Regions from separate parts of the Enterococcus sp. AZ177 genome, predicted to be linked through region 1. Evidence: predicted binding sites of a transcription regulator. Region 1 holds the regulator's gene; the other holds the start of a gene.
The links. Region 1 encodes LexA, which represses DNA repair genes until DNA is damaged. Its sites were predicted from a motif close to CNAACANNTGTTNG; they were not measured.
Positions count from the first base shown of each region.

Region 2: a site for LexA is predicted at 12,994-13,007, ahead of uvrB (excinuclease ABC subunit UvrB). Genes of this name have one in related genera too.

Region 1 covers NZ_CP172944.1:1,638,679-1,654,834, reverse strand. The annotation lists gene IGJ34_RS08025 (cation:proton antiporter) at 1-22, shown strand, start outside; gene IGJ34_RS08020 (ABC-F family ATP-binding cassette domain-containing protein) at 79-1,965, shown strand; gene IGJ34_RS08015 (thymidylate synthase) at 1,978-2,925, shown strand; gene IGJ34_RS08010 (dihydrofolate reductase) at 2,944-3,444, shown strand; gene lexA (transcriptional repressor LexA) at 3,513-4,142, opposite strand; gene IGJ34_RS08000 (DUF896 family protein) at 4,439-4,681, shown strand; gene tkt (transketolase) at 4,782-6,776, shown strand; gene IGJ34_RS07990 (glucosaminidase domain-containing protein) at 7,126-7,983, shown strand; partial or broken gene IGJ34_RS07985 (4-hydroxy-3-methylbut-2-enyl diphosphate reductase) at 8,035-9,030, opposite strand; gene cysK (cysteine synthase A) at 9,219-10,148, shown strand; gene perR (peroxide-responsive transcriptional repressor PerR) at 10,343-10,774, shown strand; gene IGJ34_RS07970 (RidA family protein) at 10,794-11,174, shown strand; gene IGJ34_RS07965 (NADH oxidase) at 11,429-12,778, shown strand; gene IGJ34_RS07960 (YczE/YyaS/YitT family protein) at 12,918-13,550, shown strand; gene metA (homoserine O-acetyltransferase MetA) at 13,844-14,776, shown strand; gene IGJ34_RS07950 (citrate transporter) at 15,125-16,156, shown strand, end outside.
Region 2 covers NZ_CP172944.1:927,992-944,147, reverse strand. The annotation lists gene ilvD (dihydroxy-acid dehydratase) at 1-363, opposite strand, end outside; gene IGJ34_RS04485 (hypothetical protein) at 936-1,451, opposite strand; gene IGJ34_RS04480 (TM2 domain-containing protein) at 1,686-2,153, shown strand; gene clpP (ATP-dependent Clp endopeptidase proteolytic subunit ClpP) at 2,574-3,170, shown strand; gene IGJ34_RS04470 (DsbA family protein) at 3,275-3,796, shown strand; gene IGJ34_RS04465 (hypothetical protein) at 3,812-4,012, opposite strand; gene whiA (DNA-binding protein WhiA) at 4,061-4,996, opposite strand; gene IGJ34_RS04455 (gluconeogenesis factor YvcK family protein) at 5,027-6,025, opposite strand; gene rapZ (RNase adapter RapZ) at 6,022-6,906, opposite strand; gene IGJ34_RS04445 (hypothetical protein) at 7,298-7,504, opposite strand; gene uvrA (excinuclease ABC subunit UvrA) at 7,950-10,766, opposite strand; gene uvrB (excinuclease ABC subunit UvrB) at 10,803-12,797, opposite strand; gene IGJ34_RS04430 (amino acid ABC transporter substrate-binding protein/permease) at 13,263-15,419, shown strand; gene IGJ34_RS04425 (amino acid ABC transporter ATP-binding protein) at 15,421-16,156, shown strand, end outside.

The sequences.
Region 1 (16,156 bases):
AGAAGCAGACGAAGAAAACTAGCTTCTTTTTTTTGCTTTTTTTTGTTACAATAAGCAGGATGAAAAGGGCGTGAGCATATGAATGAATTAAAAGTAAACGAATTGACTAAAACATATGGAGAGAAGACATTATTTGATCACATTTCTTTCCATATTCACGATAAAGATCGAATTGGATTGATTGGTACAAATGGAACTGGTAAGACTAGTTTATTAAATATCCTTGCTGGTAAAGATAGCGGAGATGGAGATATCGGAGCAATCCAACAAGCCAACGATTACCAAATAGGCTATCTTTCACAAGACCAGGAATTCGATCCGGAACTAACTGTTGTAGAAGCCGTTTTTCAGGGAGACACTCCGATTATTCAAGCGGTCAAAAATTATGAATTAGCGTTGCTTGCATTAGCAGATGACGGACTTAGTGAAGCAGCTCAAAAGCAATATACCCAAGCGGAAGAACGAATGAATAAAGAAGATGCTTGGACAGCGGATACGGATGCCAAAATCATTTTACAAAAATTAGGTATTGAAACGTTGCATAAAAGGATCGGTGAACTATCAGGGGGGCAAAAGAAACGCGTTAGCTTAGCCCAAGTATTGATCGAATCACCAGATTTATTGCTATTAGATGAACCTACCAATCATCTAGACTATGAAGCAATCAGTTGGCTGGAAAGCTTTTTGAATGGATATCGCGGTGCTATTTTAATGGTGACGCATGATCGTTATTTTCTAGACCGAGTAACAAACCGAATTTTTGAGCTATCTTTTGGGAAGTTATATGAATATAAAGGAAATTATGAAGCGTACATTATTGCGAAAGCTGAGCGTGAACGCGTCGGTGTCGAACAAGAAGAAAAAAGAAAGCAGCTTTATAAGCAAGAATTAGAATGGATGCGTGCTGGTGTGAAAGCACGAGGAACCAAACAGCAAGCGCGACAAGATCGCTTCCATGATCTGAAAGAAAATCTTCATCAAGTCAACCAAAAAGGTCAATTGGAAATCGATGTTGCAACGCAACGATTAGGAAAGAAAGTTATAGAAATCAAAGATGGTTACTATCAAATTGAACATAAGACGATTTTAAAAGATTTTGATATACTTATTCAAGCAAAAGATCGTATTGGAATTACTGGGAAAAATGGTGCAGGAAAATCAACATTATTGAATATTCTTGCTGGTCGCTTAGAATTAGAGAGTGGTATGTACTCAATCGGTGAAACAGTCAACTTGGCTTACTATACCCAACAAAATGAAGCAATGGATCCAAACCAACGGATGATTTCTTATTTACAAGAAGCGGCAGAACAAGTGAAGCGGACAGATGGAACAACTATTGGCGTTGCTGAATTATTGGAACGATTTCTATTTCCCCGCTTTATGCATGGAACTGTGATTGGTAAGCTTTCTGGTGGTGAAAAACGTCGTTTGTATTTATTAAAACTCTTGATTGGCCAGCCAAATGTGTTATTATTGGACGAACCAACAAATGATTTGGATATTGATACATTAACGATTTTGGAAGATTATATCCAAACATTCAAGGGTGCAGTTATCGCAGTTTCACATGACCGCTATTTTCTTGATAAAACGATGGAAAAACTACTTGTTTTTCAGGGTGAACGTCAAATTACAACGTACTTCGGTTCGATGAGTAAGTACTTGATGACGAATAAAGAACAATCGAAAAAGACAATCAAGACTGAAACAAAACCAATGAAAGAAATTGAGAAAAAAGAAAAAACAAAATTGACTTACATGGAACAAAAAGAATGGGAAACAATCGAAAGTGATATAGCACAACTTGAAGATCGTACAGCACATCTGACTGAAGAGATGAATCATCAAGGGGATGATTTTACAAAACTGCAACAACTTCAAACAGAGTTGTCGAACGCAGAAGAAGAACTTGAATCAAAAATGGAACGCTGGGAATATTTAAGTGAATTTGCAGAAAATTAGGGGGCAGAAACTATGGAAGAAGCATATTTATCGTTAGGCCGTAAAATTTTGAAGGAGGGTCACTTTAAAGAAGATCGTACAGGTACAGGTACAAAAAGTATTTTTGGTCATCAAATGCGTTTCGATTTGTCAAAAGGTTTTCCTCTTTTAACAACAAAACGGGTACCATTCGGCTTAATTAAAAGCGAACTTTTATGGTTTTTAAATGGGGATACGAACATCCGTTTCCTCTTGCAACACAACAATCATATCTGGGATGAATGGGCTTTTGAACGTTACATCAAAAGTGAAGATTACACAGGTCCGGATATGACTGACTTTGGTCGTCGAGTACTGACGGATGAAGCTTTCAAAGAAACTTATGAAAAAGAACACACAAAATTCTGTGATGCTATTTTATTAGATGATAATTTTGCGTCTAAGTATGGTGAATTAGGGAATATTTATGGTGCTCAATGGCGTCATTGGGAAACAAAAGATGGTGGATTCATCGATCAATTAAAAAATGTTATTGAAATAATCAAAAAAACACCAGACTCCAGACGCTTGATTGTATCAGCTTGGAATCCTGAGGATGTCCCATCGATGGCCTTACCACCTTGTCATACGATGTTTCAATTCTATGTCAACGATGGAAAATTAAGTTGTCAATTGTATCAGCGCAGTGGAGATGTTTTTCTTGGTGTCCCATTTAATATTGCTAGTTACGCATTGTTGACGCATTTGATTGCTCATGAAACTGGTTTAGAAGTGGGTGATTTTGTTCATACTTTAGGAGATGCTCATTTGTATACGAATCACATCGATCAAATGAATAAGCAACTTGCTAGAGAAATTCGTTCTTTCCCAACTTTAAAATTGAATCAAGATAAGAAATCAGTATTTGATTTTGAGATGGAGGATATTGTAATCGAAGGATATGATCCTCACCCTACAATCAAGGCACCAATTGCCGTTTAATTCGAAAGGAGTTCTCCAATGTTAGCAGCCATATGGGCACAAGATGAGCAAGGGACAATCGGTAAAGAGAATCGATTACCTTGGCATTTGCCAAATGATTTAAAATTTTTTAAACAAATGACTGAAGACAACACCATTGTTATGGGAAGAAAAACTTTTGAGGGGATGGGCGCTCGGCCGTTACCAAATCGTCAAACGATTGTTCTAACTAGAGACAAAAGCTATCAAGCAAAAGGAGTCATTGTATTTCATACTGTGGATGAAGTTCTTGATTATGCTAAAACTTTTTCAGGAATTACATTCATTGCGGGAGGATCAGCAGTGTATGAAGATTTTTTACCGTATTGTGATGTATTATACCGTACAGTTATTCATCATTCATTTGATGGCGATACACTATTCCCTTCGGTTAATTGGGATGACTGGACCTTGATCAATTTGAGTGCAGGCGAACAAGACGAAGCAAATAGTTACGGCTATCAATTTGAAACATATCAGCGCAAAGTCATGGTAGGTTAAAACGTTTTTTGATTTAAAGAAATAAATAGTAAAAAAACATACTAAGAGTTAGTATGTTTTTTTACTATTTAAATATGATTGCGATACAAACCAACAACTTTTCCTAGAATGCTTACATTATTCAAAATAATTGGTTCCAATGCATCATTTTCTGGTTGTAAGCGAACATGATCTGTCTCTTTGAAGAATCGTTTACAAGTTGCTTCATCTTCATCTGTCATCGCAATAACGATATCACCATTTGAAGCAGCAGTTTGTTTGCGAACAATAACTTGGTCGCCATCTAAAATACCAGCATTGATCATACTTTCACCTCTGATAGTCAGCATGAACAAAGCATTTTCTTCTGCCATTAAATCAGGTGGAAGAGGAAAAAAGTCAGAAGCTTCTTCGACAGCTAAGATCGGCTCACCAGCTGTAACAACACCCAGCATTGGAATCACTGTCGGTCTCACACCGATTCTTTCAAGTCCGTCTGCAGTCAATTCAATTGCTCTTGGTTTTGTAGGATCACGTAAAATGAGTCCTTTTTTTTCTAAACGTGCTAAATGTCCATGAACAGTCGAGGTTGAGGAAAGATCAACTGCTTTTCCGATTTCTCTTACAGTCGGCGGATAGCCTTTTAGTTCAACTTGTTCATATATATATTTTAATACTTCGATTTGTCTTGTGTCTGTACGTTTCACCACAACCCGCACCTTCTTTCGATTTATATTTTTAGTGTACCATAGTTTTATATAGGAATCAAACAAGCGTTCGTGTTTTTTTGAAAAAGTATAATTGTAGGAAGGATACTCCAAAAGTGATAAGGCAGTAAATGAAAATTTCAGTAAATAAACGGAATCGTTTCTAATTTTAATAAGAATATAGTTGTATTTTTTGTGCCCATCTTATAAGATAGACTTGGAAAGTAAACTTGTCTAACTTCAAAACTAGCCTTTCAAAAAAAGATTGAATACGCCTATTAAATGTTAAAAACGAGGAGGCAAAATAGATGTTATCGTCAGAAAAAATGAACCGTATTAATGAACTAGCAAAAAAAGCGAAAGAAAATGAATTGACTGAGAAAGAAAAAGAAGAGCAAAAAGTACTTCGTCAAGAATATTTGGCAGCTTTTCGAGGTGGGATGCGGCATCATATTGAAGGTATGAAAGTCGTTGATCCTAAAGGAAATGATGTAACACCAGAGAAATTGAAAGAGATCCAAAAAGCAAAAGGATTGCACAATAGAAAGTGATTTTTAGTTTTTTTTTACTAAAAGTAATTGCTTTCATAAACTAAATGCGATAAAATGTAGTTAATAAAGGTAAAAAAAACCTAAATAGGAGATGATTTTTTTGTTCGACAACACTGATCAGTTAGGCGTTAACACGATTCGTACATTAAGCATTGAAGCAGTACAAAAAGCTAATTCGGGACATCCAGGATTACCAATGGGTGCAGCACCTATGGCCTATGCACTTTGGACAAAACACTTAAAAGTAAACCCAAAAACTTCAAGAAATTGGGTAGATAGAGACCGTTTTATCCTTTCTGCCGGTCACGGATCTGCAATGCTTTATAGCTTACTTCACTTAGCGGGCTATGGTGTTACAATTGATGATCTGAAAAGTTTCCGTCAATGGGGTAGTAAGACACCTGGACATCCAGAAGTTCATCACACAGATGGTGTTGAAGCAACAACGGGTCCTTTAGGTCAAGGAATAGCGATGGCTGTTGGGATGGCGATGGCTGAGGCACATACTGCTGCAACATATAATCGTGATAGTTTTCCTGTAATCGATCATTATACGTATGCCTTATGCGGAGATGGTGATTTGATGGAAGGTGTTTCTCAAGAAGCAAGTTCTATGGCCGGACACATGAAATTAGGTAAACTGATCGTGTTATACGATTCAAATGATATCTCTTTAGATGGTCCAACGTCAAAAGCGTTCACTGAAAATGTTGGTGCTCGTTATGAAGCATACGGTTGGCAACATATTTTAGTCAAAGACGGCAATGATCTAGAAGAAATTTCTAAAGCAATAGAAGCTGCAAAAGCTGAATCAGATAAGCCAACATTGATTGAAGTAAAAACAGTTATTGGCTACGGTGCTCCAAAAGAAGGTACATCATCTGTACATGGAGCGCCAATCGGAGCAGATGGTATTACTGCAGCTAAAGCTGTTTATGGTTGGGAATACCCAGACTTTACTGTTCCAGAAGAAGTTGCTGCCCGCTTTAAAGAAACGATGATAGAAGAAGGCGAGAAAGCAGAAAATCAATGGAATAAGATGTTTGCAAATTATTCAAAAGATCATCCTGAGTTAGCGAAACAATTTAAACAGGCTTTTGCCGATGAACTTCCTGAAAATTGGGATAGTGAATTACCAACCTATGAAATAGGTTCAAGTGCAGCTAGTCGTGTTACAAGTAAAGAAACGATTCAAGCAATCTCTAAAACTGTACCAGGTTTCTGGGGCGGATCAGCTGATTTGTCTGCGTCGAACAATACGATGGTTACAGCAGAAAAAGATTTTGAGCCTGGTCAATACGAAGGCCGCAATATTTGGTTTGGCGTTCGTGAGTTTGCTATGGCAGCAGCAATGAACGGAATCCAATTACATGGTGGAAGTCGCGTTTACGGTGGAACATTCTTTGTATTTACAGATTATCTACGTCCAGCAGTACGTTTAGCTGCAATCCAAAACACTCCTGTGACATATGTATTAACACATGATTCTGTGGCGGTGGGCGAAGATGGACCAACACATGAACCCGTTGAACAATTGGCAAGTATTCGTTGCATGCCTGGTGTACAAGTAATTCGTCCAGCAGATGGTAATGAAACTATTGCAGCATGGAAAATTGCGATGACAACAAAAGATGCACCGACTGTCTTAGTTCTAAGTCGTCAAAACTTACCGGTTATTGAAGGCACAAAAGAACATGCAGGAGAATTTGTTCAAAAAGGTGCTTATGTTATTTCTAAACAAAATGGTGAGAAACCTGAAGGGATTTTAATTGCAACTGGTTCAGAAGTGAATTTAGCAATTGAAGCTCAAAAGGCATTAGCTGAACAAGGGAAAGATGTCTCGGTTGTTTCAATGCCAAGTTTTGATTTGTTTGAAAAACAAACAGCGGAATATAAAGAAGCTGTATTACCTAAAGATATAACTAAACGAGTTGCAATCGAAGCTGCATCACCTTTTGGGTGGGAGCGTTATGTTGGGACAACTGGTACGACTGTAACGATTGATCACTTTGGGGCTTCTGCTCCTGGAGATTTGGTCTTGAAAGAATTTGGCTTTACAGTCGATAATGTAGTATCAAAATACAATAATCTATAAAAAGTATAAAAGGCAGAGGTTCACATTTCGTGAATTTCTGCTTTTTATACGAATAAATTAGATATTTAAAACGATTTTTATGTAATATTAAAGTAATAAACGTAATATTTTATATTAAAATTAAAAAAAGTTAATAAACTTAGGATGAAGGCATTTGTGAAAAGAATAATACTGAATAATATACACTATGTAAAACGAAAGAAACAAAAATCGCTATAATCAATAAAACAAAGATTTCAACTGGATTACACTCACTTTAAAACTTCAAATTTCAGGAACAAATAATTGTGCATAAAAAAGTCCCCTAGTAGAATGATAGTATGATGTTCTATTGAGGAGGAACAAGTGAATGAGCGAGATCGAAACAAGAAGTAGTAGACACCAACAAAAAGAACGTAGAAATAATCGTAAACGGATGGTATCTATAATTGGAACTTCATTAGTATTTCTTCCGATTGCTGGGAATATTTTGCCATTAGGTGTTCAAGCAAATGAAGTTGAAGTACAAGGAGACTATTCACAACAAGCATTTATTGATTCTATTGGCTATTCAGCGTCGTCTGTAGCTGACGCTAATGATTTATACGCATCTGTTATGATTGCTCAAGCATTATTGGAAAGCAGCTACGGTACTTCAGGATTAGCTGCAGCTCCGAATTATAATTTGTTTGGCGTAAAGGGAAGCTACGGTGGACAAACAGTCTATATGCCGACTTCGGAATATTTGAATGGTCAATGGGTAACGATGACTGAGCCATTTAGAAGTTATCCATCATACACTGAATCATTCCAAGATCATGCCAATGTACTTAAAACGACGTTAGCTTCTAGCGGAGACTATCATTATTCTGGCGTGTGGAAAAGTAATACAACTAGTTACATGGATGCGACAGCTGCTTTAGCTGGACGCTATGCAACTGATCCAAACTACGCTGGGAAATTAAATTGGTTGATTGAGGCATATGGTTTGACTGCATATGATAGTGGAAATAGTGCAACAGTTACAACTGTTGCGAGCCCTGTAACGAATCAATCTGCTGTTGGACAAAGCAGTGCAACTATCACAGCGCAAACATATACTGTAGCTTCTGGTGATACTCTTTGGGGGATAGCTGAAAAATTTGGTGTTACTGTCGACCAACTGATGGCTTCCAATGGTATAACGGCTGAGTTGATTACTATAGGACAAGTCTTACAAGTCGCATAAAAAAATCTTTCAACAATCTGTCGTGAAAATGACTATTTGTTGGAAGATTTTTTATCGTTTTCCTGATCGTAGTTCTTCTAGACGTCGTGTGCGATTTTTACTCAAATCCTTTATTCTGGACTTCGGTAGACTCGCTTCTGGAGTAGTAGTTGAATTTCTGTTATGCGTTATAGGATCATTTGCATCAAATTGCATTAAATAATCAATGACTTCCCTAACAATTTGAGTTGGGGTGGAGGCACCAGCCGTCACAGCAATTTGTTCGACATTGATTAACCATTTAGCATTGATTTGTGAGACATCTGAAATTTGATGAGCTGGAACCCTTGCTTGCTCAACGGAAACTTGAGCTAACCGATTACTATTATTACTTTTTGGACCACCAACAACAATTGTTAAATCACAGCCTTGAGCTTGTTCAACAACTGCTTCTTGGCGGACTTGGGTAGCTTTGCAGATATCTTTATGAATAAGTACATGAGGGTATTTTTTCTGAATCGAAACCATCAAATCGCTAACGTCCCATTGGCTCATAGTCGTTTGGTTGGTCACAAAAATTTTCTCTGTCGTTAGTTGTAAACTTGCAATATCAGCTTGGTTAGAAACTAAATGAACATGTTCCGGGGATACACCAAGTGCTCCCTGGGGTTCAGGGTGATTTTTTTTTCCGATATAAATAATTTCATAACCGTCTGACACTTTTTCAGCAATCAATTCGTGTGTAATCATTACATCAGGACAAGTGGCATCAATTACCGTTTAACCTTTAGCGACTGCTAATTTCTTTACTTTGGGCGAAGTTCCATGTGCTGTAAATATAACAGTACCACGGTCAACTCGCGATAGGATATCTTCACGGGTATTTCCATCTAACGTATGGATCCCAACACTTTCAAACGCATCTGTCACATGTTTATTGTGAACGATCATACCTAAAATATAGATTGGTCGTGGTAAATTTTCATCGAGAGAAGCATTTCTAGCAATGACCATTGCATCAACAACACCGTAACAATAACCCCGTGGACTAATATTTTTTATTTTCATAAATGATGTAACTCCTATTTATTCATTTGAAAGTCTTTTCTACTATACAACATTTTTATTAGAAATGGATAAAAAGTTAAGATCAATCTTTCAGCTGTAACAAAATGATAGCCAGATTAAACGATATAAGCTATTATAAACACAAGAAAGGTTTTGCTTATAAGAATACGAGAATGGAGGAATGGATCATGACTCAAATTTTTAATTCTGTTACCGAATTAATAGGTAAAACACCGATAGTAAAATTAGGACGAATTGTCCCAGATGGAGCTGCTGATGTGTTTGTGAAGCTTGAATTTTTCAATCCAGGTGGAAGCGTAAAAGATCGAATTGCTTTAAGTATGATCGACAAAGCTGAAAAAAGTGGGAAGCTAAAAAAAGGCGATACAATTGTCGAACCTACTAGTGGGAATACTGGGATCGGGTTAGCAATGGTGGGGGCTGCAAAAGGCTATAAAGTCGTAATCGTAATGCCTGATACAATGAGTATTGAACGCAGAAAACTGATGCAAGCGTATGGTGCTGAGTTATTGTTGACTCCTGGCTCTGAAGGGATGAAAGGCGCAATTGCTAAGGCTACGGAATTATCAGAAAAAGACGGTTACTTTATGCCCATGCAATTTGACAATCTTGCGAATCCCGAAACACATGAAAGAACAACCGGAAAAGAAATTCAAGATGTCTTTGGTCCAGCAGGGTTAGATGCATTTGTGGCAGGAGTCGGGACTGGTGGGACAATAACCGGTGTTGGAAAAGAATTAAAACGAGTATATCCAACTATTTCAATAGTTGCTGTTGAACCAACAGAATCGCCTGTTCTTGAAGGGGGTGCTCCTGGTCCACATAAAATCCAAGGAATTGGTGCAGGCTTCATTCCTAACGTTTTAGATACTGATATATATGGAGAAATTCTTGCGGTTCCAAGTGAAGATGCAATGAAAACAGCACGACAATTAGCTGTCAAAGAAGGATTGTTAGTTGGGATATCAGCGGGAGCTTCTGTGAATGCAGCAATTCAAGTAGCCAAAAAATTGGGTGTTGGAAAGAAAGTATTGACCATTATTCCTGATAATGGTGAGCGATATCTTTCAACTGCACTTTACAATTTTTCTGAATAATTTAGAAAAAAAGGAAGTGCACTGTTGCGGCTTCCTTTTTTAACACATTTAACCACCTAAAAAGTATATAATAATGTTGAAATTCATCAAAATCGTGATAAACATGATATTTCCGATAGTATTTATGCAATTATTCTTGTCAAGATAGATTAGAAATAGTATCATTTAAGGAAGAAGACTGGGAGGGGAACCAAATGGACAATATATTGGTAAAGAATGCACTTGAAGAATTAAAAGAAGCCAATATTCGTATTACTCCTCAAAGATATGCAATTTTAGAATATCTAATTGAGAATCATAGCCATCCAACAGCAGATGAAATTTATCGTTCATTAGAAGATCGTTTTCCAAATATGAGTGTTGCGACTGTTTATAATAATTTACGATTGTTTACTGATATTGGGTTTGTGCAAGAGATGAATTATGGCGATGCATCTAGTCGTTTCGATTTCAGCTCAAAGAAACATTATCATGCTATATGTCAGAACTGTGGTAAAATCGTCGATTTCCATTATCCTGGATTGGAAGACGTAGAGATGGCAGCAAGTAAATTAACTGGTTTTGAAATTAATGAGCATAGATTAGAATTATATGGTTTATGCCCGGACTGTCAAAAAGCAAAATAAGAATGAAATGAGGGATAAAATGAAATCGATTCACACAGACAAAGCTCCAAAAGCAATTGGACCATACGTACAAGGAAATATTGTCAATGGACTATTGTTTGCTTCAGGTCAAGTTCCTTTAAGTCCTGAAACGGGAGAAGTTATTGGTAGTACAATAGAAGAACAAACAGAACAAGTGCTTAAAAACATAGTGGCAATCTTAAAAGAAGTTGGAAGTGATTTTAACCAAGTTGTCAAAACGACTTGCTTTTTAAAAAATATGAATGATTTTGCAGCTTTTAATGAAGTTTATGCTGGCGCTTTTAAAATGCAATTACCTGCTCGTTCTGCTGTAGAAGTAGCCCGATTGCCTAAAGATGTTCTTATTGAGATAGAAATTATTGCTTCAGTAAATGAATAGCAATTTAATTTCACAAGCTGAGAAAATAATTTTTCTCAGCTTTTTTTATTGTTAAATCAGCTTTTTTTGTTAATATTTAATTGGATAAAATGAAGAAAGGGTTAAAAAAAGAAGAGTTTGTGAAAAAATAACTTTGTGATTCACAAGCAAAGAACTCGAATCTGGCTTTCTACTTTGTTATATTTTTAGTATGCTAATAGATTTAGAATAGATTTGTTGGTGAAAAATTTAACTTGAAAGAAGGGATTTACAAAATGAAAGTCGTAGTCGTAGGATGTACGCATGCAGGAACTGCTGCAGTCAAAAGTATTTTAACAAATCACCCAAACGCGGAGGTAATCGTTTATGAACGAAATGATAATGTGTCATTTTTATCATGCGGTATTGCTCTATATGTTGGAGGAGTAGTGAAGGAGGCTGACAGTCTATTCTATTCAAGTCCTGAAGAGTTAGCGTCTCTAGGTGCTACAGTTAAAATGGAACATGAAGTCGAAACAATCGATGTTGATCATAAAACAGTCACTGCAAAGGATTTACACACTGGTATTGAAGAAACTGTTTCATATGATAAATTAGTTATGACAACAGGTTCATGGCCAATTATCCCGCCTATTAAAGGGATTGAAGCTGAAAATATTTTATTATGTAAAAACTTTAATCAAGCAAATGTGATTATCGAACGTGCGAAAGATGCGAAAAAAGTTGTCGTTGTAGGCGGCGGATATATCGGAATCGAATTAGTTGAAGCCTTTGTAGAATCAGGTAAGGAGGTTACATTGATTGACGGTTTAGATCGTATTTTGAATAAGTACTTAGATAAACCATTTACAGATGTTTTAGAAAAAGAACTTGCTGATCGAGGAGTGACGATAGCGTTAGGTGAGAATGTTCAGGAATTTCAAGCTGATGCAAGCGGACATGTGAATAGAGTAATTACACCTAGTCAAGAATTCGAAGCAGATATGGTCATCATGTGTGTTGGATTTAGCCCAAATACAACTTTACTTAAAGATAAAGTAGATATGCTACCTAATGGTGCTATTGTGGTTGATACATTTATGAGATCAAGCAACCCTGATATTCTTGCTGCAGGGGATAGTGCAGTTGTACACTACAACCCAAGCAATACGACGAATTATATTCCATTAGCAACGAATGCTGTTCGCCAAGGAATGTTAGTTGGTTACAATTTAACAGAAGAAAAATTAGCATATCGCGGAACACAAGGAACTTCCGGTCTATATTTATTTGGTTGGAAAATTGGTTCAACAGGTGTTACCTTGGAAAGTGCAAAAATGAATAACTTAGATGTAGAAGCAACATTGTTTGAGGATAATTATCGTCCAGAATTCATGCCAACGACTGAAAATGTCATGATGGAATTAGTTTACGAAAAAGGGACAAACCGTATTGTCGGTGGACAATTAATGTCTAAGTATGACATTACTCAATCAGCTAATACACTATCATTAGCTGTACAAAACAAAATGACTGTTGAAGATCTTGCCTTATCAGATTTCTTCTTCCAGCCACACTTTGATCGTCCTTGGAACTACTTAAACTTGTTAGCTCAAGCGGCACTTAAAGATATTGCTAAAAAGTAATAGATAAAAAATGGAGTTGAGTGAAAATTCAGCTCTATTTTTTTATATAAAATCTTAACATTTGGCGTTTTTGACAATTTTTGAGATAATTAAAAGGTAAACAAGATTGAGGGGTTAAAAGATGAAAGAGAATAGGAAAATGAAGGAAATTATAATACGTGCTTTATATGCTTTAATTGGTGTAGCAATTCTAGCGTTTGGAGCGGCAACATTACGTGTAGGTCAAGTAGGATTGGACCCGTATACTGCAGCCAATATTGGTATTGGGAATGTTCTAGGCTTATCACTGGGTGTTTATCAACTGATTGTCAATATAATCATTCTAGTTTTCGTTTTTATTTTTGGTAGAAAATATATTGGTATCGGAACCGTAATCAATATGGTGCTGACAGGTTTTTTCATTGATTTTTATACATGGATCTATGACACATTTTTCACAATTAAAATCAATATATTCTCTCAAGGGCTCTTACTTGTTTCTGGTGTAGTGATTTTTACTTTCGGGGCATCTTTTTATATGTCAGCAAAATTAGGAAATGCGCCATACGATGCAATTGCTCCGATCATTGTAGATCGAAGTAAAGCCCAGTATCGTGTAGTAAGAGTAATTCAAGATATCTTTTTTGTGATCCTAGCTTTTATTTTTGGAGGCCCAGTTGGTATCGGAACCGTAATCAATGCATTTTTCACAGGACCACTGATTGATTTCTGGAATAAAAAAGTTAGTACTCCTATAATTGAAAAAAGTGTGAAAGAAAAAGTGAGTAGCTAAGAAATTAATCTTACTGCACCCTTTGTAACACCAGCTGATTCAGAGAAATCAGTAGCAACTTTCACTTTCAAACGTAAAATGAAAAGAGAAGATGAATAAAGTACCGAAGTAGTGTAATAATTTTCTATAAGACAAAACATGAGATGGATAAGCACCCTGTCTCATGTTTTTTTTAATAGCTAAAGTAATCGAGTTATTTTTTTAAAACGAAACATTTTCTTACAAAGAATCTTTCTTTCTGCCTCTTTTTATCGTAAAATAATATTAGACAAAAAGAAAGGGAGGATTTACGCATGCCGATTCGTGTTCCAAAAGAATTACCAGCTATTAAAGTTTTAGAAAAAGAGAATATTTTTGTAATGGACGAAGATCGCGCCATGCATCAAGACATTCGACCTTTACGAATTTTAATTTTGAATTTGATGCCAAAAAAAGATGAGACAGAAGTTCAACTCTTGAGGCTTTTAAGTAACACACCGTTACAAATAAATGTGGAGTTTTTACATATGAGTAGCCATGAGGCAAAAAATACCTCTAGTGAACATTTAACTCGTTTTTACTATCAGTTTAAAGAAGTACAAGAAAAGTTCTATGATGGATTGATCATTACAGGAGCCCCAATTGAGCAGATTCCTTTTGAAAAAGTTGATTATTGGGAAGAATTACAGGATATTTTCGAGTGGAGTACGTCACACGTATTTTCTACATTTCACATTTGTTGGGGTGCGCAGGCAGGGCTTTATCATCATCACAAAATCGATAAGTATTTCTTGGATCAAAAGTTGACCGGTATTTATTCTCATGAAGTATTAACACCTACTTGGAGTATTTTAAAAGGATTTGATGATCTGTTTTTCGCTCCGCATTCTCGGTATACAGGGATCAAGAGAAGTGATGTCGAGAAGACAGACGAATTGGAAGTTCTGGTCGAGTCGAAAGAAGCTGGTCTTTTCTTAGTTGGAAATAAAAATAATCGAGCATTTTATGCAATGGGTCATTTGGAATATGATCGTGAGACATTACAACAAGAATTTGAACGGGATCAATTAAAAGGGATTCAACCAAATCTGCCTGAAAATTATTTTCCAAAGGATGACATCAAAGAAGTTCCCAAATTAAGATGGCACATGGCTGCATCCTTGTTATTCTCTAATTGGATAAATTATGCAGTTTACCAAAATACACCTTATGAATTATCTACATTATTAGATAAAGCAAAAGGATAACTATAAATCAGCTAAGACAAATTATCATGACGTTTGTTTTAGCTGTTTTTTGCTAATATGGTTTACATAAGAATGCAAACGTTATCTTTTTGGTTTATTTGTATAATTATTGAGGCATTCTTTTTTCTTTTTATGGAATTTAAACGTATCATTAGGAGAAGGAAGGGGGGATTAACAGTTGAAGTGTTGATAAGTGCTAAAAAGAGAAAATTTTAGAGGCTATCAACCAATCAATATTGTTATTGTACTTTTTTAGTTTAGAAAACTTAGTAATTCTATTACCGAAAGCAATTATTACTCATTGTAGAAATGAAAATGCTTTAATTAGCTATAATTGGAGGAAAAATGATGAAATTGCCTAAAAAGTTTTTCAGTGGTTTGTTCCTTTCACTACTATTTCTTTTTTCTTTTGTGCCTGCGTTTGCACAAGAAATTAATGCAATTGCTGTACCTACAGGACTAAACGCTGTGATAGTGATCATTCCATTGATTTTAGTTTTAGTCCTATTATTTATGAAAGTAGATATGATCATCGCTGGATTTGTTGGAGGCGTTTTGGCAATGATCATCGGTGGTATTGGGTTAGAACAAGCCAATGAACAACTATTAGAAACGATTCCAATGATGCTTGGTATTACTGTGCCAATCATTAATTCAGCTGTTGCAATGGCAGTCTTTAAATCAGGTGGCTACTCTGCTGCATTAACTCTTGCCAAACGAGGGACAAAAGGAAAAGTAGAATATGTTTCAGCATTTATTGTTCTTTTGTTAGCCGCTGCAACTTATATGTCAGGTATCGGCGGTGGTAGTGCAATGGTTATCGCACCATTAGCCTTTGTAGCAGTTGGAGTTGTCCCCGAGTTGATTGCAGCAATGTCACTTGCTGCGGCTGTTTCGTTTACGACATCGCCCGCTTCATTAGAATCCAGCATCGTTTCGAAATTAGGAGATTTTAGTGTTGCGACATACGTTTCAGATATGCGTCCGATTTGGTTATTTTTTTGTGCGTTAGCAATTGTTCTCGCTTTTTGGGGAACGAAACGTCGGAATATCGGATTTAAAGAAAATAGTAATGATGAATACGCTTCAATGAGTAACAGAGCCTTGTTTAAATTAACGTTACCTGCGATTTTTTTACTATTCGCTGTAATTTTCGGGCCTGTAGTGAATGATCTTGTCGGGTTCCCATTATTGACGCCATTAGTGTATATGGTTTTAACAATAGCCTTGATTTTTATTTGTTCAGATTTTTCACTGAATCAGTCAGTAGAAGCCATGGTTGATGGCTCAACATATATTTTGACTCGGTTATTCCAAGTGGGGATTTTTCTTGCGTTTATTAATATTATTGCTCAAACGGGTACCTTCGCGGTTATTGCG
Region 2 (16,156 bases), 710 kb from region 1:
GCAGTTTGGAATATAGAAGACACCATCAAACCAGTGAGCGTTGATTACGGTCTCAGCAGCATCAGCAATAATCTCTCTACTTGGTAATGAGTAACGCATACCGATATGTCCCATAGCAATACCATCATCAACACCGATCGTATTAAACTCAAAAGGAATTCCTCCAGCTTCCCGGATTGCTTCTTTGGCAACATCCGCCAATTCTCTTAAATGCACATGCCCAGGCACAATATCAATATATGAGTTACAAATTGCGATAAACGGCTTGTCTATATCTTTGGCATTTTTTACTTGTCCAGTTGCATAAAGTAAGCTTCTGGCAGGTGCTGCTTCAATTCCTTTTTTGATTTGATCACTACGCATTTTCATCCACTCCAATTCAGTTATCTCCAGAAGAGTTCAATTATGATTCTTCGGATTCGTTTTTTATTTTTCCTCATGCCTCTTTATATAACTTTCTACAAAAAAAGCATCCCATCAATTGAATGGGATGCTTTAGTAAGACCCCCATTTACCAAAGACAAACAGGACTCTAACATCTGCGAAATTTCTCAGTGTTCTAAGTCCTACACGATAAAATAATGACTAATACGTGGCTGTTGTTTGTCTTTTTCATGATAATGGTCTCCTCTTTTAAAAAATCTACAAAGATTAAAATAGCATGTGATAAATAAAAGCTTTTGTTAACTATAAACCTAATAAATGAGAATGTCAATAAAATTTGATAAAAAGATTCAGAAAATTCCAACAATGTCGGTACTGACTTTCTTACTTATTGTCGCAAATCGCTGTAAAACCTCTTTTTTTGGACGTAATAAGTGACATGAATACTCTTTTTTTTCTTTCAAAACACTCATTACTGCGCACCTATTTTTAATCTTCAAAACAAAAAAGCCGATACCCGATTCATTTGGGTATCAGCTACTTATGTAATCTTATCCTCTTTGGAAATAATACAATGGTTTGTGTGTCAAACGTTTCATTTGTCTTTTTTTATCTTCAATAATTGAAAGTAATTCTTCTGAAAAATTTTCTATTATCACACGGCCACCTTTATATGTACTGCCGCCCATTGAAATCACTTCATCCGGTGTTAAGATTACTTTTCTATGGGAAATTTTTTTGAAAAATTCTTCAATCAAATATGTAGGCAAATAGAAATTGTTTTGTGCCGAAAATGATTCTAAATAGATAAAATCATCGATACTGATATAACAATCATCCATTGACATGAAATTCACAGACTTGTCTACATAAATATCTCTTTTTTGTAAAATCTCATTGATTTTCTTGTTCAAAAGATTCAGGGTTTCTATTTCTTTGACAAAATTTTCTAATTCACGATAACGTACCGCTTTGCGTTCTTCATAGGTTACACGTAGCGCAACACCAATCGATACGATAACTGCACCAATCAAGACACCCGTTATACCTGCAATAAAAACAACCATTTGGATTCCCTCACTCTTCTAATTCTTACTTTTTTAGTATAACATACTCTTCCACAAGCGCAAAAAAATATGTTAAAAGACTATGTCTCTTTTTCAATTCCTAAAACAAATCTGTCCTTACTATATTATTATTTTTCCAAAAGACTAGAATATGCTTTATTAGTCTAGATAACTCATTCTTTTGATGCTATAATATAACAGTAATAATATTATGATAAAAGTGGGGAAGTCGTTATGGGGAAGAAAGTTATTAAATTAGATTTTGAAGATGTTGTTATTGCTAATGAAGATGGGAGCACAACCAGAGCATTATACGAATGGTTTAATTTCAAGCCAGAAATTGGTGATCTCGTAGATGTGTTTCCAGATGGAGACGAATTGATCATCCACAAAGCTGTACCAGCAACAGATAATCTACAAGATAAAATCAATATCAATATCGTTAATGAAAATAACAATACACAGTCAGTGGGTGGCTATGTACAATATGGTAAAGTTGTTAACAAATGGGTTTATTTCTTATTAGCCTTTTTATTGGGAGGAATAGGTGCTCATAAGTTCTATTCTGGTTTTTCTGGAAAAGGAATTATGTATTTATTATTCTCTTGGACAATGATTCCTGGAATTATTGCATTTTTCACTTCAATCGCGACATTACTTAAAACTGCAGACCAAAATGGAAATATTGTAGTAACTTCTTAATAGATATGTAAGCTCCATCAATCTCATATGAAAATGTAAGACTCTTTGAGATTATTTAAGGAGGTTGGGACAGAAGTGTTTTACTCCGAGAAATAAGATGGAATTTACGAAAATTGCTCTTCAAATTTTTGTGAATTTCGGCTTATTTCCGAAGGAGTTGCTTCTGCGCCCACCGTTTATTCGGTTACTAAGAGCCTGAAACATAACCTTTTTAGTTATGTACCAGGCTCTTTTATTCTAATCTACTCGATAAAAGTAATTTTTCACACTATTTTTGAAATAAGTCAAAGCTTCTTCTTTCTTAAAATTCAAAGCGTTAAAGTTGACCTTTATTGACCAATAAAGTATACTTTTTTTAAGCATTACGATAAGCTTTGTGATAAAATGGTTTGAAGAGTTTTTATATAGGAGGAATATACTATGAATTTAATACCAACAGTCATTGAACAATCATCTCGTGGAGAAAGAGCATATGATATTTATTCACGATTATTAAAAGATAGAATCATCATGTTAAGTGGTCCAATCGATGATAATGTAGCAAACTCAGTTATTGCTCAATTACTATTTTTAGACGCACAAGACTCCGAAAAAGACATCTATATTTATATCAACTCACCTGGAGGAAGTGTTTCTGCTGGATTAGCAATCTTCGATACGATGAATTTTGTTAAAGCTGATGTACAAACAATTGTTCTTGGTATGGCAGCTTCTATGGGAAGTTTCTTATTAACTGCTGGTACAAAAGGCAAACGTTTTGCATTGCCAAATGCTGAAATCATGATTCATCAACCATTAGGTGGTGCACAAGGTCAAGCAACTGAAATCGAAATTGCTGCTAAACATATTCTTGACACGCGTGATCGTTTGAATAAAATCTTAGCAGAACGTACAGGTCAACCACTTGAAGTCATTGAACGCGATACAGATCGTGATAATTTTATGACTGCGCAACAAGCAAAAGAATATGGTTTGATTGATGAAGTAATGGAAAATAGCAGTTCTTTAGGCAAATAATAAAAATGCCCAAAATTTCTTTTGAAAATTTTGGGCATTTTTATTTAAACTAATTGCAAAAAGCGCTACACTAAAGATAGCAGAAATGAAAGGATGTTACTAAAATGGATATTTCAATTATCGATGCAACAAAAGTTACAACAAAAAATGGTTTGGCAGTTGGAAAAGACTCGGCTCCAGTAAAGATGGTCGAATTTATGAATGTTCGCTGCCCGTATTGTAAAAAATGGTTTGAGGAATCTTTTGATTTATTGAATGAATATGTTAAAGAAGGCAAAGTTCAACGAATCATCAAACTATTAGATAAAGAAAAAGAAAGTCTGCAACGTGGTAACGTAATGCATCACCATATTAATTATGATTTGCCTGAAAAAGCTTTGACTGATTTGAAACAAATGTATGATACACAAGATACATGGGGAAACCTTTCTTTAGAAGATGTGGCTATTTTTGCTGAAGATAATTTACAATTACCTAAAAAAGAAGAGACTTCAATCGTCCAAGCTGTGATTGAAGAAGCGGCAGCTGCAACTATCAAATTTGTGCCAACAATAGTTATTGGTGAACATATTTTTGATGAATCAATTACGAAAGAAGAATTGATACGTTATATAGAAGGCAAATAAAAAAAAGAGACCAAGTTAGCTAGGCTTGGTCTCTTTTTTTTTAGAACTACTATCAATACCCGCTTTTTTTTCCATTGCAGAGTCTTTAATTTCTTTTTCAGCCTCTTCGCCAAAACTTAAAATCTTGTCAATATCTTCTTTTCCGAGAAAATTCCCTAGACCTTCTCCGAGTTGTTTGATTTGCCTCATGATAAAATCTTTATCTTCTACGCCCATCATTATCACCCAGCTTTCTGCTATTGTCTTATAGCAATCCATAAGAAGTTACGCACTTTTTTCTCTTAGTTTGTCTGCAAATTCATTGATTTTACGAATTCTATGATTGATTCCTGATTTTGAAATCGCACCTGATGGGATCATCTCACCTAATTCTTTTAAACTCACTTCTGGATACTCCAAACGTAATTCAGCAATTTCTTGTAATTTTCCTGGTAAGGCAGTTAATCCAACTACACTTTCGATATACTGAATATTTTCGATTTGCTTTGATGCTGCATCGATTGTTTTATTGAGATTCGCCGTTTCACAGTTGACCAATCGATTCACCGAATTACGCATGTCACGAACGATCCGGACATCTTCAAATTTCAGCATAGAATTTGTCGCACCGATCAGTGTCAGAAAATCAGCGATTTGTTCAGCTCCTTTTAGATAGGAAATATATCCATTTCGACGTTCCAATGTCCGTGCATTTAAATCATAATAATTTAACATTTTGCAAATATCATCATTGTGTTCCTCGTAAATCGAGAATATTTCCAAATGATAACGGCTTGTCTCGGGATTATTGACTGAGCCTGAAGCCATAAATGCACCTCTTAAATAGGATTTCATTTTTTGTGAGTTCCCCATAATATCTTCTGATACATGAGTATTGAACATCATTCCATCTAAAATATCTAAATCAGCAAGCACACTTTTCGTATCTTGTTTTAGTCTTACGATGTACACATTATTCTTTTTTAATTTCATTTTTTTCCGAACTAACAATTCTGAACGAACATCATAATGATCTTTTAAAAGAGAATAGATTCGTCTGGCGATTGCTGCATTTTCAGTTTGAACATTCAATACAAATTGCTGATTCACAATGCTTAATGAACCGTTCATCCGGATCAATGCTGCTAATTCTGCTCGCGCATGTTCACGATGTACCTCTAAAGTTGTTAGCTCTTTTTTAACATCTGCTGCAAAAGACAATCTCCACTCCTCCTCTCTTGTTCTTACTTTTTAATATCTTGCGCCGAATACAATACGAAATAGTTCATCCACTACTTTGTCTCCATCATGAAAAACACCACCGTCACGCAATTTTAAAAAGTCCGTAGAAATCACACGACACCCTTCATCTCTCAATTTTTTGAAATCATGTTCCACTTGAACTAAATATTCATCATAAACCTCTGGATCCATATATCCATCAGGTACATTTTCAGTATTAACTAAAACAGTATCCACAAATTTACTTTTAAGATGTTCATGCAATACACAAACATGATCAGCATCAGTAAAATGTTCCGTTTCACCTTTTTGAGTCATGATATTACAAATATAAACCACTTCAGCCTCCGCATTGATGATTGCTTCCCCAATCTCTTTGATTACTAAATTCGGTAGGATACTGGTAAACATACTTCCTGGTCCTAAAACAATCATATCCGCCTCTTCAATTGCTTTGACTACTTTTCTCGCAGCTTTTGGCTGTTCATCATCATGTGTATTTGTGACAAAAACATGGTCGATTGTTTTTCGGTCAACTGCAATATTGGATTCACCGACTGCAATAGAACCATCTTTAAAAACAGCATGTAACGTCAGCGGTCTTTCTGATGAAGGATAAATATGTCCATCCACATGCATCATTTTTGAAAGCAGCTGAATTGCTTCATATGTACTGCCGCGCATCTCTGAAACAGCCGCAATAATCAAATTTCCAATTGCGTGGTTGGCAAAATATTTATCCGATTTATTAAAACGATACTGAAAAATATCTTCATATAATTGAGGCATGTCGGATAAAGCTACTAGTACATTACGTAAATCCCCAGGCGGTGTCATATTCATTGACTCCCGAATTTCACCGCTACTGCCTCCGTCATCGGCAACGGTCACAACAGCTGTAATATCCGCACTTTGATTCCGTAAACTTTTTAGGATAACTGGTAACCCAGTTCCTCCCCCAACCACAACGATTTTAGGTTTTCTAATCCGGTACGTTTTCATTTTCATGAGCGATTCACCGTCTCTTTACGCTTTCCTTTATCACGATGGGTAATGTTAACATGATAGTCCTTTTCAAGTTCTTTGCCAACACGTTCTGTTAATGCCACCGAACGATGCTGTCCGCCTGTACAACCAATCGCAATTGTAACGCTTGATTTCCCCTCTTTTTCATACCCTGGCATTACATTTTTCAACAAATCAATAAATCGAGTATAGAAACTCTCAGTCTCTGGAAAACTCATAACATACTCATATACAGATGAATCTTGACCTGTCAAGGGTCTTAATTCTGGTATATAGTGTGGATTTGGTAAAAAACGAACATCCATCACAATATCCGCATCAATAGGCAAGCCATATTTAAACCCAAATGAAACAAGTTCTACGCGAAACTCATGTGTATCTCTAGATTTAAACTCCTCATTGATTCTTTCTCGTAATTGTCTTGGAGATAATTCAGTTGTATCGATCACAACTTGGGCATCTCCTCTAATTTCTTCAAGGATCGCTCGTTCTTTTCTAATTCCTTCTGTAATCAGACCATCCATCGCTAGTGGATGCGCACGACGAGTTTCTTTATATCGAGAAACAAGTTCTTCATCTGTTGCATCTAAGAACATGATTGTTGTATCAATCAGATTCGTATTTTCAAGTTCAACTAACATATCTTGAATTTCTCTAAAAAAATTACGAGAACGTAAATCGATCACTAATGCGATTTTTGTTACTTTTCCAGATTCTTTGATTAATTCCCAAAACTTAGGAATCAAGCTTGGCGGCATATTATCAATACAAAAATACCCCATATCTTCAAAGCTTTGAATGGCTACAGTCTTTCCAGCTCCGCTCATTCCAGTGATTATAACTAATTGTAAATTATCAACCATTTCTTAGCGCCCCTTTTGAAACATTTTATTAATTATAGCATCCCGGGCGTATCAAAGAAAGCTTTTCAACCAATTTTCATACCTATTCAACTCTTCTTATCAATTTAGAATTGTGAATAAGAATATTTTTTTACTCTCAAATTTTCTCTATCCTAGCTAAATGTTTTCTTTCTTTACATCGAATCAATTGAAATACAAACTATTTTTCAAATATATTTTATTACTATCTTTAAAATAGTTCTTCAAAAAAAAAAAAAAAAAGCAGAATAAACTTTTATCGTTCATTCTAGCTTCTTGTTATTGTCTACCATTTTTATTCATTATGTATATCTTTATCTGGACAGGACTGATCAACTTCCGTTTACTATCCCAAATTTATGCCTTAGTAAAATTAAGCATCTTCAATCACATTAAAATAATCTAAATTCAAAATAGGATCATCACAATTGATGACGGGACGATCTGTAGGATGGCACTTAACAACTCTGACCTGCACATCTTCTTCTTTTTTAGAAATAGCTTCTCCTACAAAAAACCAAGAAAAATTCGATCCATGACAAACATAATGAGCGCCGATTCTTATTTCTTTCTTTTCCAAGAAAAAATCATCCTTTCATACTCTTTTGATAAATATAGAATATCATGTTTTCAAAAAAAATATCATTCAACTTACGTAAAGATACTTTCTTTTTTTGACTATTTTTAAATTTAAGTGATTAAAAAACACCAATTTTCATTTTATTTATTATTTTCCTCTAATTATAATTTATTAAATAGTTCACTTTTATTTTTTCAAATGAAACTATAGAGTCTTAAAGCAAAAAAAGTACAGCCTTTCAACAACGAAGGCTGTACTTTTCTTTTTTGAACGGATTATTTATAGAAGGACAGATATATACCAATTAGGTTGAACAATATACCTATCTAAGTGCGATTTTACTTTAAAAATCTATAGAAATCAATAGCAATAGGTATTTTTTATTCAACTTTCATGTTTTCTTTAAAAATATTAATACTATTTCCAAATAATGGAGTATACCAATTTATAAAACTCGCTTTAAATACTTACCTGTATAGCTTGCTTTGACTTTAGCAATATCTTCAGGTGTTCCTGTTGCAACAATTGTTCCGCCACCGTCTCCACCTTCTGGCCCCAAGTCAATAACATGATCTGCTGACTTGATTACATCTAAATTATGTTCAATAACAAGCACAGTATTACCGGATTCAACAAGTCTTTCTAGCACGACAAGTAAACGAGCAATATCGTCCGTATGCAACCCAGTTGTAGGCTCATCTAGAATATAGAAATTTTTACCATTCGAATTTTTATGCAGTTCACTCGCTAATTTCATGCGCTGTGCTTCCCCACCAGATAATGTAGTAGCAGGCTGTCCTAAAGTGACATAGCCTAATCCCACATCAACAATGGTTTTTAATTTACGATGAATTTTAGGAATGTGTTTAAAGAACTCCACTGCATCTTCTACAGTTAAATCTAAAATATCAGAAATATTCTTTCCTTTATAGTGAACTTCCAGTGTTTCAGAATTGTAGCGTTTGCCATGACAAACTTCACAAGGAACATAGACATCTGGTAAAAAATGCATCTCGATCTTAATGATCCCATCCCCACGACACGCTTCACAGCGGCCACCTTTAACATTGAAGCTGAAGCGTCCTTTTTTGTAGCCACGGACTTTTGCTTCATTGGTTTTCGCAAACAGATCACGAATATCATCAAAAACACTTGTGTAAGTTGCAGGATTACTTCTCGGTGTGCGGCCAATCGGACTTTGATCAATATCAATAATTTTTTCTATATTTTTATAACCAGTAATATTTTTGTGTTTACCTGGTTTATTTGAATTTCGATTAAGCTTTTGTGCTAAAGCCTTTTTCAATATTTGATTTACTAATGTACTTTTTCCTGATCCAGAAACTCCAGTTACTGCAACAAACTCTCCTAATGGAAATTCAACAGTAACATTTTTCAGATTGTTCTCTGCCGCACCTGTTACTTTGATTTTCTTACCATTGCCTTTACGACGCTCTTTAGGGACTGGGATCACTTTTTTGCCTGATAGGTATTGTCCGGTTAAAGAATTAGGATTTTTAGCTACTTCATCAGGTGTTCCTGAAGCAACGATTTCCCCACCTAAATGTCCAGCGCCTGGCCCCACATCGATCAAATAGTCAGATGCTCGCATCGTATCCTCATCGTGCTCAACAACGATCAATGTATTGCCTAAATCACGCATTTTCTTGAGTGATTCGATCAAACGGTCATTGTCTCGTTGATGCAGTCCAATAGACGGTTCATCTAAAATGTACAATACACCAGATAAGTTTGAACCAATCTGTGTCGCTAAGCGAATACGTTGTGCTTCTCCACCTGACAGCGTTCCAGCTGCTCTGCTAAGAGTTAAATAATCCAAACCAACATTTTTTAAAAAGTTCAAACGATCTTCCACTTCTTTTAAGATGGGTTTCGCAATCATTTGTTCTTGCTCAGATAACGTCACTGTTTCGAAAAATTCAACTGCATTTTTAATCGCTAATTCGGTAACTTGACCGATATTTGTATTATCGATTTTGACTGATAAAGCTTGAGGATTCAAACGATATCCTTTACACGTTTGACAAGTTAATTCGGTCATGTATAAACGCATTTGATCACGGGTAAAATCGCTATTAGTTTCATGATAACGACGTTTGATATTAGTTAAAACACCTTCAAAAGGAACTTCTACATCACGAACTCCGCCAAAATCATTTTCATAATGGAAATGGAAGACTTCCCCATTGGATCCGTTTAAAATAATATCTTGATGTTCTTCTGGTAGTTCTTCAAATGGTGTATCCATGTCAATATTGAAACTGTCAGCTGCTTGCTCCAACATTTGCGGATAATATTGTGAGCTTATTGGATTCCAAGGTGCGATTGCGCCCTCACGCAGTGTCTTTGTTGAGTCCGGAATAACAAGATCACGATCGACTTCTAATTTTATTCCTAATCCATCACAATCAGGACACGCTCCAAAAGGTGCATTGAAAGAGAATAATCTTGGTTCTAATTCCCCCACTGTAAAGCCGCAATATGGACAAGCGTAATGTTCACTAAAAAGCATTTCTTCCCCATCGATCACATCAACTAATGCATAGCCATCCGCTAAACGTAAGGCCGCTTCAAATGAATCAAACAAACGAGAACGGATCCCCTCTTTTACCACGATTCGGTCAATAACAATCGCAATATCATGTTTTTTATTTTTTTCAAGTTCAGGCGCTTCCGTTACATCATAGGTTTCTCCATCAACACGCATTCGAACATATCCTTCGCGTTGAATCATTTCAAAGACTTTTTTATGCTGACCTTTTTTCTTAACAATGACAGGCGCTAAGACCTGAAGTTTAGTCTTTTCTGGTAATTCCAACACTTTATCTACCATTTGTTCAACAGATTGACTCGTGATTTCAGTACCATCATTAGGACAAATCGGATGCCCAACACGAGCAAATAACAGTCTCAAATAGTCATTAATTTCTGTAACTGTCCCTACTGTTGAACGTGGATTTTTACTCGTTGTTTTTTGGTCGATAGAAATCGCTGGACTCAATCCATCGATACTATCAACATCTGGTTTATCCATTTGACCTAAAAATTGTCTAGCATAAGCTGAAAGACTTTCAACATAACGGCGCTGGCCTTCAGCATATAGTGTATCAAAGGCGAGTGAACTTTTCCCAGAACCAGATAATCCAGTAACGACAACCATCTTGTCACGAGGAATCGTAACATCTATATCTTTTAAATTATGTGCACGCGCGCCATGAATAACGATTTTATCATTTGCCATTATTTATCTCCTTTGCTGTGAAACACAGCCACTTTTTTATTCTGCTGCTTTCAACTCCAAAATCGTATCTCTTAAAGTCGCTGCTGTTTCAAAGTCTAATGCTTTCGCTGCATCCCGCATTTCTTTTTCTAATTTCATCAATAAATCTGCTTTTTCTTGGCGACTTAGTTCATGGTAAGATTTATCGATTTTTATTGTTTCACCTTTTTCATTGGTTTTAGAAATTGAAATCAACTCACGAATTTCTTTAATGATGGTTTTTGGTGTAATGCCATGTTCTTCATTGTATTTTTCTTGGATTGAACGACGTCGAGCCGTTTCGTCCATAGCTTTTTGCATGGAATCAGTGATTTTATCTGCGTACATGATCACTCGTCCGTCCGAATTCCGAGCCGCACGTCCGATGGTTTGGATCAATGAACGTTCACTTCTCAAGAATCCTTCTTTATCTGCGTCTAAAATTGCAATCAAGGATACTTCTGGAACATCCAATCCTTCACGAAGCAAGTTGATCCCAATCAACACATCAAATTCACCTAAACGTAGATCTCGAATGATTTCCGTTCGTTCTAATGTTTTGATATCACTATGAAGATATTTCACTTTGATTCCTAGTTCTTTAAGGTAATCCGTTAAATCTTCAGACATTTTCTTCGTTAACGTGGTGATAAATACACGTTGATCCTTCTCTACACGATCATGGATCTCACCCACTAAATCATCAATTTGTCCCATAATTGGACGAACTTCAATCAATGGATCTAGCAATCCTGTTGGCCGAATAATCTGTGGAATCACAGTATCTGTTTGCTCATGCTCGTAAGGTCCGGGTGTTGCAGAAACATAGACGACTTGATGCACATGTTCTTCAAATTCTTCAAGGCGTAAGGGGCGATTATCTAAAGCACTTGGCAATCGGAAACCATAATCTACCAGCATTTGTTTTCTAGCACGGTCGCCATTATACATACCACGAATTTGTGGCATCGAGACATGAGACTCGTCGATCACAAGTAAAAAATCATCTGGGAAGAAATCAATCAGCGTATAAGGCGGTTCCCCTTCTGAACGACCATCCATATGGCGTGAATAATTTTCAATACCAGATGTATAGCCCATTTCTCTCATCATTTCGATATCATAATTCGTTCTTTGTTCCAGTCTTTGCGCTTCTAATAATTTGTTTTCATTACGCAAAACCGTTAATCGTGCTTCTAATTCTTCTTGTATTTGTGAAATTGCATGTTCCATATGATCTTCATTGGTCACAAAGTGAGTTGCTGGGAAAATTGCGACATGTTCTGTCTCACCTATCACTTCGCCGGTTAACGCATCAACTTCTCTGATGCGCTCAATTTCATCGCCAAAAAACTCGACTCTTAGTGCATGATCGTCTCGGGATGCTGGAAAAATCTCTACTACATCTCCTCGTACACGAAAACGTCCACGCTGAAAATCAATGTCGTTTCGTTCGAATTGAATGTTGACCAAATCAGTCAATAACTTACTACGCTCCATCTCCATGCCTACGCGAATAGAAACGACTTGTTCACTGTACTCCTTAGGATCTCCCAACCCAAAAATACAAGAAACCGAGGCGATTACAATAACATCGTTCCTTTCTAATAAAGAACTAGTTGCTGAATGTCGTAATTTATCGATCTCGTCATTGATACTCGCATCTTTTTCTATATATGTATCGCTAGAAGGAACATAAGCCTCTGGTTGATAATAATCATAATAACTAACAAAATACTCGACTGCGTTATTAGGGAAGAATTCTTTAAATTCTCCATAAAGCTGTCCAGCTAATGTTTTATTATGGGCAATAACTAACGTTGGCTTATTTACTTCTTTTATTACGTTTGAAATCGTGAAGGTCTTCCCAGTTCCAGTAGCACCCAACAATATTTGTGCTTTTTCTCCACCTTCGATTCCTTCAACTAATCGTTTGATTGCTTCTGGTTGATCCCCATCCGGCTTATATTTTGATACTAAGTCAAATGTATTGGAGGTCTCTCTTTCTATCATCCAACATCCTCCTCTTACTTTATTTAATTGTTGCGTCACTTTGATTAAAAATACACAGCGCTATCTACCAAGTACTCTCAGGCATACAGCAATATAACTCTACAGTCATTCTGTTTTCAACTTGTAGATCTATTCTTCATATAGGAATTTTCAGCGTTAAATTTAAATAGAAACTCCTGTCATTATTTTAACATACCGAACATATTTTCGCTAGTTTTAGAACAGGTTGCGTATACGTAATTTTTGATAATTTACATTTTATTTAATTTTTTGTTTGTATTTATAAATTTAACGGAATACTGTTTGAGCTAATCTTATTTTGTATTTTTCTACCCCTATATGTAACATCTTATTACATAGAATGTTAGAAAATGAGTTTTTTTTGATTTTCTCATTGTGAATGACTTGTGCTTTTGCCTTTTCTTACTATATAATTATCCAATATGCAAATATAGGAGGTATTTTATGAAAAGGAAACACTTTTTACTGTCATTTATTGTAATGATGGCAAGTCTACTAACATTTACTCTTGGACAGAATGCTCAAGCTGAGGAAAAAACATATAATATAGGAACAGATTTAACGTTTGCTCCATTTGAATTCCAAGATTCAAATGGTGAGTATGTTGGAATCGATGTTGATTTGCTTCACGCAATCGCTGATGATCAAGATTTCAAAGTAAACTTAAAGCCACTTGGGTTTGACAGTGCTATTCAAGCAGTTCAATCAAAACAAGTAGACGGTATGATCGCCGGAATGGGCATTACGGATGAGCGAAAAAAATCTTTTGACTTTTCAGATCCTTATTTCGATAGTGGCTTACAAATGGCGGTCAAAAAAGGCAATGATAAAATCAAAGGTTACGAAGATTTAAAAGGCAAAACTGTCGCAGCGAAAGTTGGAACTGAAAGTGCTACTTTCTTAGAGAAAAATCAAGAAAAATATGGCTATACCATCAAAAACTTTGATGATGCAACAGGTCTTTATCAAGCACTAGAAAATGGCGAAGCTGATGCAATCTTCGATGATTATCCTGTATTGGGCTATGCCATAACAAATGGACAAAAACTTCAATTAGTTGGTAAAAAAGAAACGGGTAGTTCTTATGGGTTTGCTGTGAAAAAAGGGCAAAACAAAGAATTGATCGAAAAATTCAATGCTGGATTGAAAGAATTAAAAAGTTCAGGTAAATATGATGAGATTGTCGGTAAGTATATTTCCACTGGAACTGAAACAACTGATACTGATTCTAAAATGAAAAAGATTCAACCTAAAAAAGATTCCTATGTAATTGCTAGTGATTCTACGTTTGCCCCATTTGAATTTCAAAACTCAGATGGTAAATATGAAGGAATCGATGTTGATCTCGTTCAACGTATTGCTGAACTTCAAGATTTTGATATTGAATTTAAATTCATCGGATTTAGTTCTGCCGTTCAAGCAGTTGAGTCTGGTCAAGCTGATGCAATGATCGCAGGAATGACGATTACAGATGAGCGTGAAAAATCTTTTGACTTCTCTACACCTTACTTTAACAGCGGGATTCAAATTGCGGTCAAAAAGGGCAATGACAAGATTCACTCTTACGAAGATTTAAAAGGAGAAAAAGTTGGTGCTAAAATCGGAACTGAAAGTGCTGATTTTCTAGAAGCCAACAAAGATAAATACGGCTATACAGTCAAATACTTAGATACAACTGATGCTTTATATAGCGCTCTTGAAATCGGCGAAATCGATGCAATGATGGATGATTACCCCGTTATCGGGTATGGCGTTGCACAAAAACAACCGTTAGCAACACCTATTCCTCGTGAAGAAGGAGGAAAATATGGTTTTGCAGTTAAGAAAGGAAAAAATCCAGAGTTGATCCAAATGTTCAATGAAGGATTAGCTGAATTAAAACGAACTGGCGAATATGATGAGATTATCGGAAAATATGTAAAAGATGGCTCTACTGAAAACAAAGTAGATGAATCAACATTTGTTGGTATGATCCAAAATAACTGGAAACGTCTTTTAAGTGGTTTATGGATGACTATTCAATTAACTCTGATTTCATTTATTTTAGCGTTGATTGTCGGCGTTCTATTCGGATTATTTAGTGCTTCTCCGTCTAAAACGTTACGTGTTATTTCTACTATTTATGTTGATATCATCCGAGGTATTCCGTTAATGGTACTGGCTTTCTTTATCTATTTTGGTTTACCTGGAATTTTAGGCTTTAATATTCCCGTTTTCCTTGCTGGAATCATTACTTTAACCCTAAATGCAAGTGCTTATATTTCTGAAATCGTACGTGGCGGTATTAATGCTGTACCCGTCGGCCAAATGGAAGCTTCTCGTAGTTTAGGTCTTTCATACAACCGAACGATGCAAAAAATCATTTTGCCACAAGCAATCAAAATCATGATCCCCTCTTTCGTCAATCAGTTTGTTATTTCTTTAAAAGATACAACTATTCTATCTGCAATCGGCTTGATTGAATTATTGCAAACTGGTAAAATCATTGTTGCTCGAAACTTACAAAGTACGATGGTTTACTTCGTAATTGCAATGATGTATTTAATCTTGATCACAGCCTTGACGAAATTGGCTAAAGTTTGGGAAAAGAAGGTGAAATAATATGGCAGAAAAAATTTTAGTAGAACACTTAGTAAAAAAATATGGCGATAATACTGTTCTTAATGATATCAATGTATCGATCCAAGAAGGTGATGTTGTATGTGTTATTGGTCCTTCTGGTTCTGGTAAAAGTACGTTCCTTCGTTGTTTAAATCAGCTTGAAGAAGCGACTAGCGGCGATATTATTATCGATGGTGCTAATTTAACCGATAAGAATACCAATATCAACAAAGTGCGCCAGCATATTGGAATGGTTTTCCAACATTTTAATTTGTTCCCTCACTTGTCGATCCTGGAAAATATTACTTTAGCCCCAACTGATTTAGGTCTTCTTTCTAAGAAAGAAGCTGAAGAAAAAGCAATTAAGCTTTTAGACACAGTCGGTTTAGCTGATAAAAAAGACAGCTACCCAGAATCTTTATCTGGTGGACAAAAACAACGTGTGGCAATCGCTCGCGCCTTAGCAATGAATCCAGACATCATGCTGTTCGACGAACCAACTTCTGCACTCGATCCTGAGATGGTTGGTGATGTATTGAATGTTATGAAAAAATTAGCAAAACAAGGGATGACGATGGTTATCGTTACACATGAAATGGGCTTTGCGAAAGAAGTAGCAAATCGTGTAATGTTTATCGATGGTGGTAATTTCTTAGAAGATGGTTCACCACAACAAATCTTTGAAAATCCACAAAATGAACGAACAAAAGATTTCTTGGATAAAGTACTTAATATTT